Regions from separate parts of the Actinoplanes sp. NPDC051470 genome, predicted to be linked through region 1. Evidence: predicted binding sites of a transcription regulator. Region 1 holds the regulator's gene; the other holds the start of a gene.
What was found. Region 1 encodes HrcA, which represses chaperone genes, less so after heat shock. Its sites were predicted from a motif close to GGTTNGCACNCTCNNNNNGAGNGTGCNAACC; they were not measured.
Positions count from the first base shown of each region.

Region 1 (7,311 bases):
CCACGTCTTCGCCGCGGGTCTTGGCGAAGTCGCGCAGCATCCGCTCCTGGTCGGAGGTCAGCTTGGTCGGCGTCTTCACGTCGAGGTGCACGAACAGGTCGCCGCGGCCCTGGCCGCGCAGGTGGGGGACGCCCTTGCCGCGGATGCGGAGCGTGCTGGCGGGCTGGGTGCCCTGCTTGACCTCGATGGACTCTTCGCTGTCGAGCGTCTTGATGGTCAGGCGGGTGCCGAGCGCGGCCGCGGTCATCGGGAGGGTGACCCGGCAGTGCAGGTCGTCGCCCTTGCGGCTGTAGACGTCGTGCGGCCGCTCGTGGATCTCCACGTACAGGTCGCCGGCCGTGCCGCCGCCGGGGCCGACCTCGCCCTGCTGGGCCAGGCGGATCCGCATGCCGTCCTCGACCCCGGCGGGGATCTTGACCGTCAGGCTGCGGCGGGTACGGATACGCCCGTCGCCCGCGCACGTCGGGCACGGCGACGGGATGACCGTGCCGTGACCCTGGCAGACCTGGCAGGGGCGGGACGACACGACCTGCCCGAGGAAGGTGCGCTGAACGCTCTGCACCTCGCCCCGGCCGGCGCACGTCTCGCAGGTGGCCAGGTGGGTGCCGGGCGCGGTGCCGGCGCCGGAGCACTGGGTGCACAGCACGGCGGTGTCGACCGTGATCGGCGCCTCGACCCCGAACGCGGTCTCCTGCAGTTCCAGCTCGAGGCGGAGGATCGCGTCGGCCCCGGGACGGGTACGCGGCCGCGGGCCCCGCGACGCGCCACCGGCGGCGGTGCCGAAGAAGGCATCCATGATGTCCTGGAAACCGACGAACGGTCCGGCCCCGGGCCCACCCGGGCCGGCGCCACCGCCCCCGGGCGCCAAGGGGTCACCGCCGAGGTCGACGATCTGCCGCTTCTGGTCGTCGGAGAGGACCTCGTAGGCGGCGTTGATGTCCTTGAACTTCTCGTGCGCCTCCGGGTCCGGGTTCACATCCGGGTGGTACTGGCGAGCCAGCTTGCGGTAGGCGCGCTTGATCTCGTCATCGGTGGCATCCCGGCCGATGCCGAGAATTCCGTAGTAGTCCTTCGCCACGGGCTTTGGAGTCCTCAATGTTCGCGCAGATCCATCAATTCTGGGCCAGCAAGTCGCCAAGGTACCTTGCCACTGCACGCACGGTGGCGATGTTGCCGGGGTAGTCCATGCGGGTCGGCCCGAGCACACCGAGCCCACCGATGATGGTGCCGCCCGGGCCGTACCCGGTGCTCACCACCGAGGCCGACCGCAGGTTGTCGATCTCGTTCTCGTCGCCGATCCGGACCCGGGTGGTGCTGGGCTCGACCTCGCCGATCAGCTTGAGCAGGATGACCTCCTCCTCGAGCGCCTCCAGCACGGGCCGGAGCGAACCCTGGAAGTCAAGCATGCCGCCGCGCGTCAGGTTGGCCGTACCGGCCAGCATCAGACGTTCCTCGGAGCGCTCGACCAGTGTCTCGAGCAGCACGGTGGCCAGGCAGGCCATCGTGCTACGGCGTTCCGGCGCACAGTCGTCGACCAGCGCCTGCACGAGCGGCGGCGTGTCGGCGAGCCGCTGCCCGGCGAGTTTCTCGTTGACCTTGCGCCGCAGCTCGGTGACGTCGTCGGCGGCGATCGGGCCGGGCATCTCGACCAGGCGCTGCTCGACCCGGCCGGTGTCGGCGATCATCACCAGCATGACGCGGGTGGTGGAGATCGGGACAAGCTCGAGATGGCGTACGGAGGAGCGCGCCAGGCTCGGGTACTGCACCACGGCCACCTGGCGGGTGAGCTGGGCCAGCAGCCGCACCGTGCGGTGCACGACGTCGTCGAGGTCGACCGGGTTGGCCAGGAAACGCTCGATGGCCCGCCGCTCGGCCGGGCTGAGCGCCTTGATCCGGGACAGCCGGTCGACGAAGAGGCGGTAGCCGGCGTCGGTCGGCACCCGGCCGGCGCTGGTGTGCGGCTGCCGGATGTAGCCCTCTTCCTCGAGCACCGCCATGTCGTTTCGCACGGTGGCCGGGGAGACGCCGAGCTGGTGACGCTCGACCAGGGCCTTGCTGCCGACCGGTTCCTGGGTGGCGACATAGTCTTCGACGATGGCGCGGAGGACGTCGAGTTTGCGGTCATCGAGACTCATCTGACCCCTCCCCCGCTCGTTGGCACTCCTGATCGGCGAGTGCCAGTCTACGTCGCCACTCGCCGCCGCGCGATGATCGCACCCACGGCGGTTGGTCTCGACTACGTTGAGCTGCGGTCCTACCGTGTCAGCCATGACTGAACCGCCTCGTCCGCCGGGTGACGGAAATCCGTACGACCCGACGACGCCGCTCAACCCATATCCGGGTAACGAGCCGACCTCCGGATCGGCCCCGCCTCCGCCTCCGACGCCGCCGACGTACGGCTCGCCGCAGCCGCCGACCTACGGCTCCCCGCCACCGTCCTCCGGCGCCGGTGGATACGGCCCGCCGCCCAGCTCAGGGGCGGGTGGGTACGGTCCGCCGCCGTCCTCCGGCGCCGGTGGCTACGGCCCGCCGCCCGGCTCGGGCGCGGGGGGCTACGGCGCGCCCCCGCCCGATCCCGGCTACGGCCAGCCCGGGGCCTACGGCCAGCCCGGTGGTTACGGGCAGCCCGGCTACGGCGCGGCCGGCGCCGGTCCCGCCCCGGTCGGCTATGCCAACAATGACGAGAAGACCTGGGCCCTCGTCGCCCATTTCGGTGGCATCCTCGTCGGCTTCATCGCGCCGCTGGTGGCGATGTTGGCCAAGGGCAACGAGTCGCCGACCGTCCGCGCGCACTCGGTCGAGGCGCTGAACTTCCAGATCACCTGGGGCATCGCCACGATCGTCGCCTCGATCCTGGCGGCGTGCACGGTGGGCATCCTGTTCTTCCTGCCGATGATCACCTGGGTGGTCGTCATCGTGTTCTCGATCATCGCGGGCATGAAGGCGAACGAGGGTCAGCTCTACCACTACCCGGCCACGTTCCGGATGGTCAAGTAACGAGGTCGCGTACCACGGCGTCGGCCAGGAGCCGCCCGCGAAGGGTGAGTTCGAGCCGGCCGGCGCCGTAGGCCGCCGCGTCGAGCAGGCCGTCGCCGAGGAACCGCGCGGTCACCGACGGGTCGAGCCCGGCCAGCGGCATGCCGTCGCGCAGCCGCACGCGCAGCATCACATCTTCCATGCGCTGGTCCGAGGCGGTGAGGATCTCCCGGCCGTGTCCGGGCGAGTCGCCGTCGGCGAGCTTCCGGGCGTACGCGGACGGGTGTTTGACGTTCCACCACCGGACGCCGCCGACGTGGCTGTGTGCGCCCGGGCCGGCGCCCCACCAGTCGCCACCGGTCCAGTAGAGCATGTTGTGGGCGCAGCGGGCGGCCGGGCCGGACGCCCAGTTGGACACCTCGTACCAGGTCAGACCGGCCGCGGCGAGCCGCTGGTCGGCGGCCAGGTAGCGGTCGGCGGCCACGTCGTCGTCGGGGTAGGGCAGGTCGCCGCGGCGCATCCGGGCGGCCAGCCGGGTGCCGTCCTCGACGATCAGGGCGTACGCGCTGACATGGTCGACGCCGGCCGCGACCACCGTGTCGAGCGACCGGGCGAAGTCGTCCGCGGTCTCCCCCGGCGTGCCGTAGATCAGGTCGAGGTTGACGTGCTCGAACCCGGCCTCGCGGGCCTCGGTCGCGGCCTCGGGCGCGCGCCCGGCGGTGTGCCGGCGGTCGAGCACGGCCAGCACGTGTGGTGAGGCCGACTGCATGCCCAGCGAGATGCGCGTGAAGCCGGCCCGGCGCAGCGCCCGCAGCGAGCCGGGGGTGACCGACTCGGGGTTGGCCTCGGTGGTGATCTCGGCGCCCGGCGCGAGTCCCCAGGTGGCGTCGATCGCGTCGAGCACCCGGGCCAGGTCGCCGGGGTCGAGCAGGGTGGGCGTGCCGCCGCCGACGAACACGGTGTCCACCCGCCGGGGGCTGACGACCTTGCCGGCCAGGCGGAACTCGGCCAGCACCGCGTCCAGGTAACCCTCCTGGCTCGCCTCGGTCGAGGTGTACGTGTTGAAGTCGCAGTAGCCGCAGCGGCTGGCGCAGAACGGCACGTGGACATAGACCCCGAATCCGTTTTGTCCGGCTCCGGCGGCGACATCGTCGGGCAGCGACCCGTCGGCGGGGACGGGCTCACCCTCGGGCAGCGGACCAGGCATCCGTCAAGTGTGCACCGCCGCCGATAGGGTCTCCGCATGGAGCTGGTCCACACCTCGACGTCCGCCGGGATCACCACGCTGACCCTGGACAGCCCGGCCAACCGCAACGCGCTGTCCAGCACGCTGATGTCCGAGCTGCTCGACGCGCTGGCGACCGTGCTCACCGACGCCTCCGCCCGCGCCGTGGTGCTCACCCACACCGGCCCGGTCTTCTGCGCCGGCGCCGACCTGAAGGAGACCCAGCAGGTCACCTCCGGCCGCGGTCGGCTGCCGGCCGAGATGATGTCCGATCTGCTCGCGGCCATCTGGGAGTTCCCCAAGCCGGTCGTCGCGCGGGTCGGTGGTCCGGCTCGGGCCGGCGGGCTCGGCCTGATCGCGGCGGCGGACATCGCGGTGTGTACGCGGGACGCGACGTTCGCCTTCACCGAGGTGCGTCTCGGGGTGATCCCGGCCGTGATCAGCGCCACCGTGCTGCCCCGGCTGGCCCCTCGCGCCGCGGCCGAGCTCTACCTCACCGGCGACACCTTCGACGGGGCCCGCGCGGCCGAGATCGGCCTGGTCACGGCGGCGGTGCCGGCCGACGAGCTGGACGACACCGTGGCCCGCTACTGCGACTCGCTGGTCCGCGGCGGTCCGCTCGCGCTGGCCGGGACCAAGCAGATTCTGCGGCGTACGCCGGCCGAGTCCGTCCGCGCCGATCTCGCCGACCTGGCCGCCAGGTCGGCCGGATACTTCAAGTCCGAGGAGGGTCGCGAGGGTGTGGCGGCGTACCGCGAGAAGCGGCCGGCCGCGTGGATCCCGCAGTGACCATCTCCTGATGCGCTCGTTGTCTACGCTTGGCGTCCGTCAGCGAGAGGGGTGTGGGTGAGCAAGAAGCCGGTCGCGGTGCTGCTGGTGCTCGGCATCGCCGCCGTGGCCGGGGTGATCGCCGCGGTCAACTCGATGGGCAGCTCGATCAAGTCGATCAACCTGCCGCGCATCGGACCGGCCTGCGTGGTCTCCGCCGACGGCGGCGAGGTCGCCCTCGACACCGTCCAGATGGCCAACGCCGCGACCATCACCGCGGTCGGCGTCATCCGGAAGATGCCCGAGCGGGCGATCGTGGTCGCGCTCGCCACCGCGCTCCAGGAGTCCAAGCTGGAGAACCTGGAACACGGCGATCGTGACTCGCTCGGCCTCTTCCAGCAGCGTCCCAGCCAGGGCTGGGGCAAGCCGGACCAGCTCGTCGACCCGCGCTACTCGTCGAAGAAGTTCTACTCCTCGCTCAAGCGGGTCAAGGGCTGGCAGAACATGCGGGTCACCGACGCGGCCCAGCGGGTGCAGAAGTCGGCCTACCCGGAGGCGTACCAGAAGTGGGCCGAGGAGGCCGAGGTGCTGGCCAAGGCCCTGACCGGCAAGGCCACCGGCGCGGTCGCCTGCACGATCACCGGCGAGCCGGCGATGCGCGGCCAGACCGCGATCCGCAAGGTGACCGCCGGGCTGAAGCTGGACTGGGGCCGCGGGCTGGGCCAGCCGGTGACCCAGCCGACCGGCCTGACCCTCGCCATCAGCAACATCGACACCGGTTGGCGGTACGCGCACTGGCTCGTCTCGCACGCCCGGGACACCGGTCTCGAACGAGTACGTTTCGCTGACCTGGAGTGGCATGCCCCCACCGGCAAGTGGCAGCCGGTAACCGACGATCGCAAGGCCGGCAATGCTCATGTGGTCGTCGAAGTCTTCAGCTGAACAGAGAGCCAACACATTCACATTGCTCTCCGTGATGTCGACCGGGTTCGCAGGTCATAGCGCTGCGTATACACCGCCATGGACAGATAGCGACCGCGGCTGGTACTAGTTAGTCGTGCTGAGCGCCCTCGAGTGGATCGTGCTGGGAGCCGGCAGCGCCGCCGCAATCGTCTTCGGGGTCTGCCGCCACCGACCGGCCCGAGTCGGACCCTGGCTCCTGCTGGCCGGGTCCATCGTGGTGCTCGCCATCGGCGACGCCGCCCTGGCCCTCGACCACGGCGCGTTCGCCGAGGCCTGCTACTACGGCATGTTCGTGCTGGTCGCCTGTGGACTGATGCAGTTCACCCGCGGTGGCGCGGTGCTGGTCGACCGCGCCCGCCTGATCGACCTGCTCGCCTTCTCCTGCTCGGCGTTGCTGGTCGTCTGGGTCTTCGTGATCGGCGACACCGGCCAGTTCGGGCAGATCTCGGCCGCCGACGTGATCGGCGACGTGCTGCTGATCGGGGTGGCCGCCCGGCTGATCGTGGCGAGCAACCGCAACGTGTCGGCGATCCTGCTGCTGGTCGGCGCGGTCGGCATGCTGGGCTCGGACATCGCCTGGGGCCTGGCCGAGAACTGGGCCACCGAGTCCGGCTACCGGGTGCTCTACCTGGCCTGGGGCGCGGCCGCGCTGCACCCCTCGATGGCCCGGCTCACCGCGCCGATGCCGGTCCGCCCGTCGCCCTGGCGCGGGCACTGGGCGGCGCTGCTGGGCATCTCCGTCGCCACGCCGCCGGTGGTGCTGTTCGTCGAGGCGGTCAGTGGTGGCGTCACCGACGGCGTGCTGATCGCCGTGGTGGGCGCGCTCACGCTCACCATGACGATCACCCGCCTCGCCGACTCGGTCGGGCAGAACAGCCGGGCCCTGTCGCGGGAGCGAGCCCTGCGGGAGGCCAGCGCGGCGCTGGTGGCGACGGCCGACCTGGATGGCGTGGACCGGGCGGTGCGGGCGGCGGTCCGCGGCCTGATGCCGGCGTACGCGCTGGAGAAGGTCGTCTTCGCGATGGACGACCGCCAGCTCACGTGCGAGGCGGTGCCGCCGGCCGGCGCCGATCCGCGCGGCCGCAGCTGGTGGGTCGAGGACTCGGACAACGACGCCGCCACCCTGGTCTGCCCGCTGTGGCTGGAGCCGCTCGCGGTGGCCCGCCCGAGCGGCGGCGCGCTGGTCGTGGCCGGTCGCCGCGAGGACCTGACCGCCACCCAGGACGCCCTCGAGGTGCTGGCCGGCCAGGCCGCGCTCGCCCTCGACCGGATCTCCCTGGTCGAGGCGGTCGGCCGCCGCGACAGCGACCTCTACCTGCGGGCGGTCATCAGCAACACCGCCGACCTGATGATGGTGATCGACGAGGACCAGCGCATCC
Region 1 is NZ_JBFBAA010000037.1:43,362-50,672, forward strand. Features, by position in the region: gene dnaJ (molecular chaperone DnaJ) at 1-1,078, opposite strand, end outside; gene hrcA (heat-inducible transcriptional repressor HrcA) at 1,113-2,135, opposite strand; gene AB0M54_RS40840 (DUF4870 domain-containing protein) at 2,269-2,997, shown strand; gene hemW (radical SAM family heme chaperone HemW) at 2,990-4,183, opposite strand; gene AB0M54_RS40850 (enoyl-CoA hydratase-related protein) at 4,220-4,990, shown strand; gene AB0M54_RS40855 (hypothetical protein) at 5,042-5,911, shown strand; gene AB0M54_RS40860 (PAS domain-containing protein) at 6,027-7,311, shown strand, end outside.

Region 2 (7,311 bases), on a different contig from region 1:
CGGCCGGCCAGGACCCGGCCACCCGGGTGACCCTCGACCCCGGCCTGACCCCGCTGGTCAGCGCCCCGGCGCTGGCCACCGCGATCGGGCTGGACGCGCCGCTCTGGGTCAAGGACGACTCGGCCAACCCGACCCACTCGTTCAAGGACCGCGTGGTCTCGGTGGCCCTGACCGCCGCCCGCGGCCTCGGCTTCACCCGCTTCGCCTGCGCCTCCACCGGCAACCTGGCCAACTCGGTCGCCGCCCACGCGGCCCGGGCCGGCGTCCCGTCCATCGTCTTCATCCCCGGTGACCTCGAACAGGGCAAGATCGTCACCACCGCGGTGTACGGCGGGGAGCTGGTCGCGATCGACGGCTCGTACGACGACGTGAACCGGCTCTGCGGCGAGCTGGTCGAGACCGACGAGTTCGAGGACACCGCGTTCGTCAACGTGAACGTCCGCCCGTTCTACGCCGAGGGCTCCAAGACGCTCGGTTACGAGGTGGCCGAGCAGCTCGGCTGGCGCATCCCGGCCCAGGTGGTCATCCCGATGGCCAGTGGCGAGCTGCTCACCAAGATCGACAAGGCGTTCACCGAGCTGGTCGAGATCGGCCTGGTCGAGGCCCCGGCCGGCGGCTGGCGGGTGTTCGGCGCCCAGTCGGCCGGCTGCAATCCGATCGCGACGGCCCTGCACAACGGCACCGACCAGATCGTCCCGGTGAAGCCGACCGGCATCGCCAAGTCGCTGAACATCGGCGACCCGGCGGCCGGCGCCTACGCCATCGAGGCGGTCCAGCGCACCGGCGGCTGGATGGACTACGCCGGCGATGACGAGATCCGCGAGGCCATCCAGCTGCTCGCCCGCACCACCGGCGTCTTCGCCGAGACGGCCGGCGGGGTGACCGTGGCCGTCCTGCAGAAGCTGATCGCCTCGGGCAAGCTCGACCCGGCCAAGGAGACGGTGGTCTTCAACACCGGCGAGGGACTCAAGACGCTGGACGCGGTGGCCGACCGGGTCGGGCCCACCCACCGCATCAAGCCGTCGCTGCGGGGTGCTCGCGACGCCGGCCTGCTCGGGTAACAGGGTGTAGTCGGTGATCCGACAGTAAGTTCGTTTTCCATCCTGCGAGGACTTGCGAAGGGATCACAACGTCGGCAGGATGCTCTCTGCGGGAGGACGCGACGCCGTACGAGGCCCCACCTTCGAGCTTGGCGACAATCTCTACCGGGGCCCAACGACCCAGTGCCGGAGGCGCTGTGCGCGTGTCCTCCCGACCAATATCTCTCCCGGTAATTCGGTCGCGGCGGACTGGTAGTGCGTCCAGTCTGTGGGGATGCGCATCGATGTCGCCGCGTTCGACGGCTCCGACGAGTCCGTCCTCCACCAGGCCTACCAGGTGACCAGGGCCGCCCAGCTCCACGAGGTGCCGGACATCCCGTACATCCCGGAGCCCTTCTACGTCGACACGGTGCGCCGGGGCTACCCCGCTCAACGGCACATCCGCGCGCTGGCCACGCTCGACGGTCAGCCGGCCGGCACCGCCGAGCTGGGCCTGCCGCTGCTGGACAACCTCGAGCTGGTCAGCCTCGACCTGAACGTGCACCCCGAGCTGCGCCGGCGCGGGGTCGGCCGGGCCCTGCTCGACTGGGCGATCGAGCGGACCCGGGCCGAGGGCCGGAAGCACATCTCCTCGGAGACGGTCCAGAACCGCCCCGACGGCGACGCCTTCGCCGCGGCGGCGGGGGCCAAGGCCGCGCTGCCCGAGACCCGCAGCCGGCTCGACCTGACCACGGTCGACCCCGCCCGGCACGCGTCGATGCTCGCCGAGGCGTGGGAGCACGCCGCCGGCTACCGGGTGCTGAGCTGGCTGGGCATGCCCGCCGACCAGTACCTCGACGACATCGCCTACCTGGACAGCCGGATGGTCGAGGACGCGCCGATGGGTGATCTCACGATCGAGCCGGAGAAGATCGACGCCGACCGGGTCCGCGAGTCCGAGCAGAACCGGCTCGCCCGGGGCATGGACCGCTTCCACACCGGGATGGTGCACGAGGCGAGCGGGCGGATGGTCGCCTGGTCGACGCTCTCCGGGCCGCCCGCGCTGGAGACGCACATCTGGCAGCACATCACGATCGTCGACCCCGACCACCGCGGCCACCGGCTCGGGACGATCGTCAAGCTGGGGAACCTGCGTCACACGCTCGAGCACAAGCCGACGCTGACCGCGATCGACACGTTCAACGCCACGGCCAACGAGTACATGCTCTCGATCAACCGGGCGATGGGCTTCAAGGCGGCGGACACCTGGATGCAGTGGGAGCTGACGGTCTAGCCGTTCTCGCTCCTCCTTCGTCGGAAGCGCGCCGCCCAGGGGCGGAGCGGGTGGTCCGGGTCGTAGCCGCCGGCGTGCAGGCCCGCGTGCTTCTCCAGGGCGTTGCGGCAGCCGTAGGAGCCGGTCATCGCGTACGAGTAGCCGCAGAACAGGTAGTAGGCCGGCCAGAACAGCGGACCGAGGGCGGCGTACTGGCCGACGTGCCGGCTCTCGTGGCCGAACAGGTCGGTCCGCTCGTCGGCGAGCAGCCATTCCGCCGTCCGCCGGGTGAAGATCACCGACCCGACGGTGAAGCAGGTGTTCTTCGGGATCCGCCGGGTGTAGCCCTCGGCGATCAGCACGCCGTCACGGCCCGGCCGGATCGTCGCGCCGCTGGCCCGGGCGATCGCCAGGCCGGCCAGCGTGGTGCCGTTCGCCCAGGTCAGCAGCGTGCGGGCGCGCATCTCACGCCGTCCGGCGCATCTGCAGCTCGGTGAGGCTCGGGATCACCGGGTGGGGCACGCGGACGCCGGTGTCGGTGAAACCCAGCTTCTCGTACGCCCGGACCGCCCGGTCGTTGCCGGTCACCACCTCGAGCATCAACTCGTTCCGCCCGGCCTGCCGGGACCAGTCGGCGACCGCCTCGACCAGGTCGGCGAGGACGCCGCTGCCGCGCCGGGCCGGGGTGACGTAGACCGCGAAGACGACCGTGGCCGCCGGGTCCTCCGGCAGCACCGTGCCGCCGGCGTGGCCGACCAGCGGGCCGCCCGGGTCGGCCACGAACTGGGCGAGCGTCCGCCCGGCGCTGGCCTGCACGATCCGGCGCCGGTAGTCGTCGTGGCCCCGGGCCGCCGCCGCGGCCAGCGTCTCGAGGAAGGCGAGCGGGCTGTCGGCCAGCATCTCCAGGCGCAACGCGCGCATCCGGCCGGCGTCCTCCGGCGTCACGCGGTGAACCGCGACCGTCGAGCGGGGGGCTGTGCTGAGCGACACCATGATGCCTGCCTACCCGGCACAGCGGGGAGCGGCAAGCAGGTTGCGTCTATCCGACCTCGCTGCCACCGGTTTCGCCACCGGCGTAACTAGTCGGGTGACTACGGCTTCGTCCTTGCACTCGCACCCTCGGAGTGCTAAACATGGCGTTGGCACTCGCGTCATGTGAGTGCCAAGCAGGTCGGGACGGTGGGGTTCCGGCCGGGCGCCGCCATCGGTGCCCCGGCACGGGGCCGGTCGTCGCGGGCTATCCGGCTCGACCTGAGGACGTCGCATCGCCAGGTGGCGACGTCCGCAGAGGTTCCTGTGAATGTCCGGGAGGACACAGCCGTATGGCCAAGATCATCGCATTCGACGAGGAAGCTCGTCGCGGCCTCGAGCGGGGCATGAACCAGCTCGCCGACGCCGTCAAGGTGACGCTCGGCCCCAAGGGCCGCAACGTCGTGCTCGAGAAGAAGTGGGGCGCGCCCACCATCACCAACGATGGTGTGTCGATCGCCAAGGAGATCGAGCTCGAGGACACCTTCGAGAAGATCGGCGCCGAGCTGGTCAAGGAGGTCGCCAAGAAGACCGACGACGTCGCCGGTGACGGCACGACGACGGCGACCGTCCTGGCCCAGGCGCTGGTTCGTGAGGGCCTGCGCAACGTTGCCGCCGGCGCCAACCCGATGGCCCTCAAGCGGGGCATCGAGGCCGGTGTGGCCAGCGTCATCGAGGCCCTGACGCAGCTCAGCAAGGACGTGGAGACCAAGGAGCAGATCGCTTCGACCGCCTCCATCTCCGCCGGTGACTCCACGGTCGGCGAGATCATCGCCGAGGCCATGGACAAGGTCGGCAAGGAAGGTGTCATCACCGTCGAGGAGAGCAACACCTTCGGGCTCGAGCTCGAGCTCACCGAGGGCATGCGCTTCGACAAGGGCTACATCTCGGCGTACTTCATGACCGACGCCGAGCGTATGGAGGCCGTCTTCGACGACCCCTACATCCTGATCGCGAACAGCAAGATCTCCGCGGTCAAGGACCTGCTCCCGATCCTCGAGAAGGTGATGCAGGGCGGCAAGCCGCTGATCATCATCGCCGAGGACGTCGAGGGCGAGGCCCTGGCGACCCTGGTCGTCAACAAGGTCCGCGGCACCTTCAAGTCGGTCGCCGTCAAGGCGCCGGGCTTCGGTGACCGCCGCAAGGCCATGCTGGACGACATCGCCATCCTCACCGGCGGCACCGTCGTCAGCGAGGAGGTCGGCCTCAAGCTCGACGCCGCCGACCTGTCCCTGCTGGGCCAGGCCCGCAAGGTGGTCATCACCAAGGACGAGACGACCATCGTCGACGGCAACGGCAACGCCGAGCAGATCCAGGGCCGGGTCAACCAGATCCGGGCCGAGATCGAGAAGTCGGACTCCGACTACGACCGTGAGAAGCTGCAGGAGCGCCTGGCCAAGCTGGCCGGCGGTGTTGCGGTGATCAAGGTCGGCGCGGCCACCGAGGTCGAGCTCAAGGAGCGCAAGCACCGCATCGAGGACGCCGTTCGCAACGCGAAGGCGGCCGTCGAGGAGGGCATCGTGCCCGGTGGTGGTGTCGCGCTGGTGCAGGCCGGCAAGACCGCGTTCGACAAGCTTGACCTGGTGGGCGACGAGGCCACCGGTGCCAACATCGTCAAGGTCGCGCTGGACGCCCCGCTGCGTCAGATCGCCGTCAACGCCGGCCTCGAGGGCGGCGTCGTGGTCGACAAGGTGCGCAACCTCGAGGCGGGCCACGGCCTGAACGCCGCGAACGGTGAGTACGTCGACCTGCTGGCCGCGGGCATCATCGACCCGGCCAAGGTCACCCGCTCGGCGCTGCAGAACGCCGCGTCGATCGCCGCCCTGTTCCTCACGACCGAGGCGGTCGTGGCGGACAAGCCGGAGAAGAACCCGGCCCCGGCCGGTGCTCCGGGTGGCGGAGACATGGACTTCTGAGTCCAAGCTTTCTCGAACGGGCGGGTCGCTGCTGCGGCCCGCCCGTTCTGTCGTTACTGCACGCGCCCTCGGGGTCGGCGCGAGCACCGGCACCGTCGGTCACCTCGTGGTCGAAGACGTCGGTGCCGGTGAAGCCGGGCGCCGGGATGTGCGTGACCGGTGCGCCGTGCGGGCCGACGGCCACCGTGCCGTGACCGGCGTCAGAGTTGTTTGCGATACAGGAAGAACACCCGCTCGACCCGGGCCCCCACCACCTGGGAGTAGAACGGCATCGGGCCCACCCAGCCGATCTGGACCGACGTCAGACCAGCCTTCTTCTGATCGGCCAGGCAGCGCTTGAGCAGCACCGAGCCGATGCCCAGCCCCTGCGCGGCGGGCGCGGTGCCCATCGGGCCGAACCAGTTCGGCCGGGACCCGTACGCGGCGAAGCCGAGGATCGAGCCGTCCCGCACGGCGACGTGACAGCCGGTGCTGTCGGTGATCTCGGCCGCCCACTGGCGCCCGAAATTCGACTCGGCGAAGTCGGTCAGCGCGGGCCCGTCGGCCGGCGTCGCGCCCCGGACCACCACGCCCCGCCCGGCCAGCCGCGCCTCGTCGGCCTCGGTGTCGCCCAGGGTCTCCAGGTCGGCGGTCATGTTCCAGGCGGGCTGGTCCTCCTCGAAGCCCAGCGCCATCGCGGCGCAGATCGCCGGGGTGTATCGCACGTCGATGCCCGGCCAGGCGTAGACCGGCGGGTTGCCGGCGATCACCACGTCGCTGGCGCCCAGCCCGGCCAGCGCGCCCTCGACCCGGGACACCAGGGCCCGGGCCACGCCGCGGCGGCGCTCCCGCCGATCCACCGCGATCAGGTCGATGTGCCCGATGGACGGGTCGCGGTGGGACACCGAGCCCAGCACCACGCCGATCACCCGGTTGCTCGGCGCCGCCGCTTCTTCCCCGGCGCCTTCACTCCAGGCCTTCTCCTCGGCCGGCGCCAGCGCCAGGAAACCCGCCGTCCGCCGGGTCGCCGGCCCGCCGGTCCCGCGCAGCCGGTGCACGATCTCGGCCGCCTCGGCCGCGTCCTCCGGCAGATCCAGGGCGGCCCGGCACAGGGACACCACGGCCGGGACGTCGTCGTCGGTCAGTTCGGCGATCCAGAACTCGCTGTCCACAGACGTCGAACCTACCGGGCCGGATTCAACCGCCGGAGTGACGCCTCGGAGCGCTAACGTGGGACGGGTGCGTGATCCCTCGGTTTCCCGGTACACGGCCGGCCGGCTCTCACCGATACGCCGCGTCACCGACCTCAAACGCTTGCGCGACGAGCAGTTCGACGTGCTCGTCATCGGTGGTGGCGTGACCGGCGCGGGCGCCGCTCTCGACGCCGCCTCCCGGGGCCTCAAGGTTGCCCTGGTCGAGGCCCGTGACCTGGCCGCCGGCACGTCCAGCCGGTCGAGCAAGCTGATCCACGGCGGCCTTCGCTACCTGGAACAGCTCGAGTTGCACCTGGTGCACGAGGCGCTCACCGAGCGTGGCCTGCTGGCCAGCCGGATCGCGCCCCACCTGGTGCGCCCGGTCCCCATCCTGGTCCCGCTGGAGAAGACGAGCCCGCCCTCCCGGGCCTGGCACCGCGCCTACTACGGGCTGGGCGTGGCGGCGTACGACGTGTTCGCCGGCGTCTTCGGCTCGGGCCGGGGCATGCCGCTGCATCGCCACCTGAGCAGCCACGGCGCCCGGCACATGTTCCCGAGCCTGCGCGCCGACCGGGTGGCCGGGGCGATCCGCTACTTCGACGGGCAGGTCGACGACGCGCGGCTGGTGGTCAACCTGGCCCGCACCGCGGGCAGCCTGGGCGCGGCGGTGGTGACCAGCGCCCGGGTGGTCGGCTTCGTCCGCGAGGCGCGCGAGGTGGTCGGCGTGCGGGTCCGCGACCTGGAGGCGCCCGACGAGCCCGACTTCGAGGTCCGGGCGCGCACGGTGGTCGCGGCGACCGGCGTGTGGAGCGACGACATGTCGCAGATGCTCAGCGACGTCGGCGTACGCCCGGGCCTGCGCGTCCGCGCGTCCAAGGGGGTCCACGTGGTGGTGCCGCGCT
Region 2 is NZ_JBFBAA010000001.1:814,364-821,674, reverse strand. Features, by position in the region: gene thrC (threonine synthase) at 1-1,061, shown strand, start outside; gene AB0M54_RS04040 (GNAT family N-acetyltransferase) at 1,315-2,313, shown strand; gene AB0M54_RS04035 (hypothetical protein) at 2,310-2,756, opposite strand; gene AB0M54_RS04030 (GNAT family N-acetyltransferase) at 2,758-3,285, opposite strand; gene groL (chaperonin GroEL) at 3,615-5,237, shown strand; gene AB0M54_RS04020 (Ig-like domain-containing protein) at 5,152-5,421, opposite strand; gene AB0M54_RS04015 (GNAT family N-acetyltransferase) at 5,438-6,388, opposite strand; gene AB0M54_RS04010 (glycerol-3-phosphate dehydrogenase/oxidase) at 6,456-7,311, shown strand, end outside.
Region 2: a site for HrcA is predicted at 3,430-3,460, ahead of groL (chaperonin GroEL). Genes of this name have one in related genera too.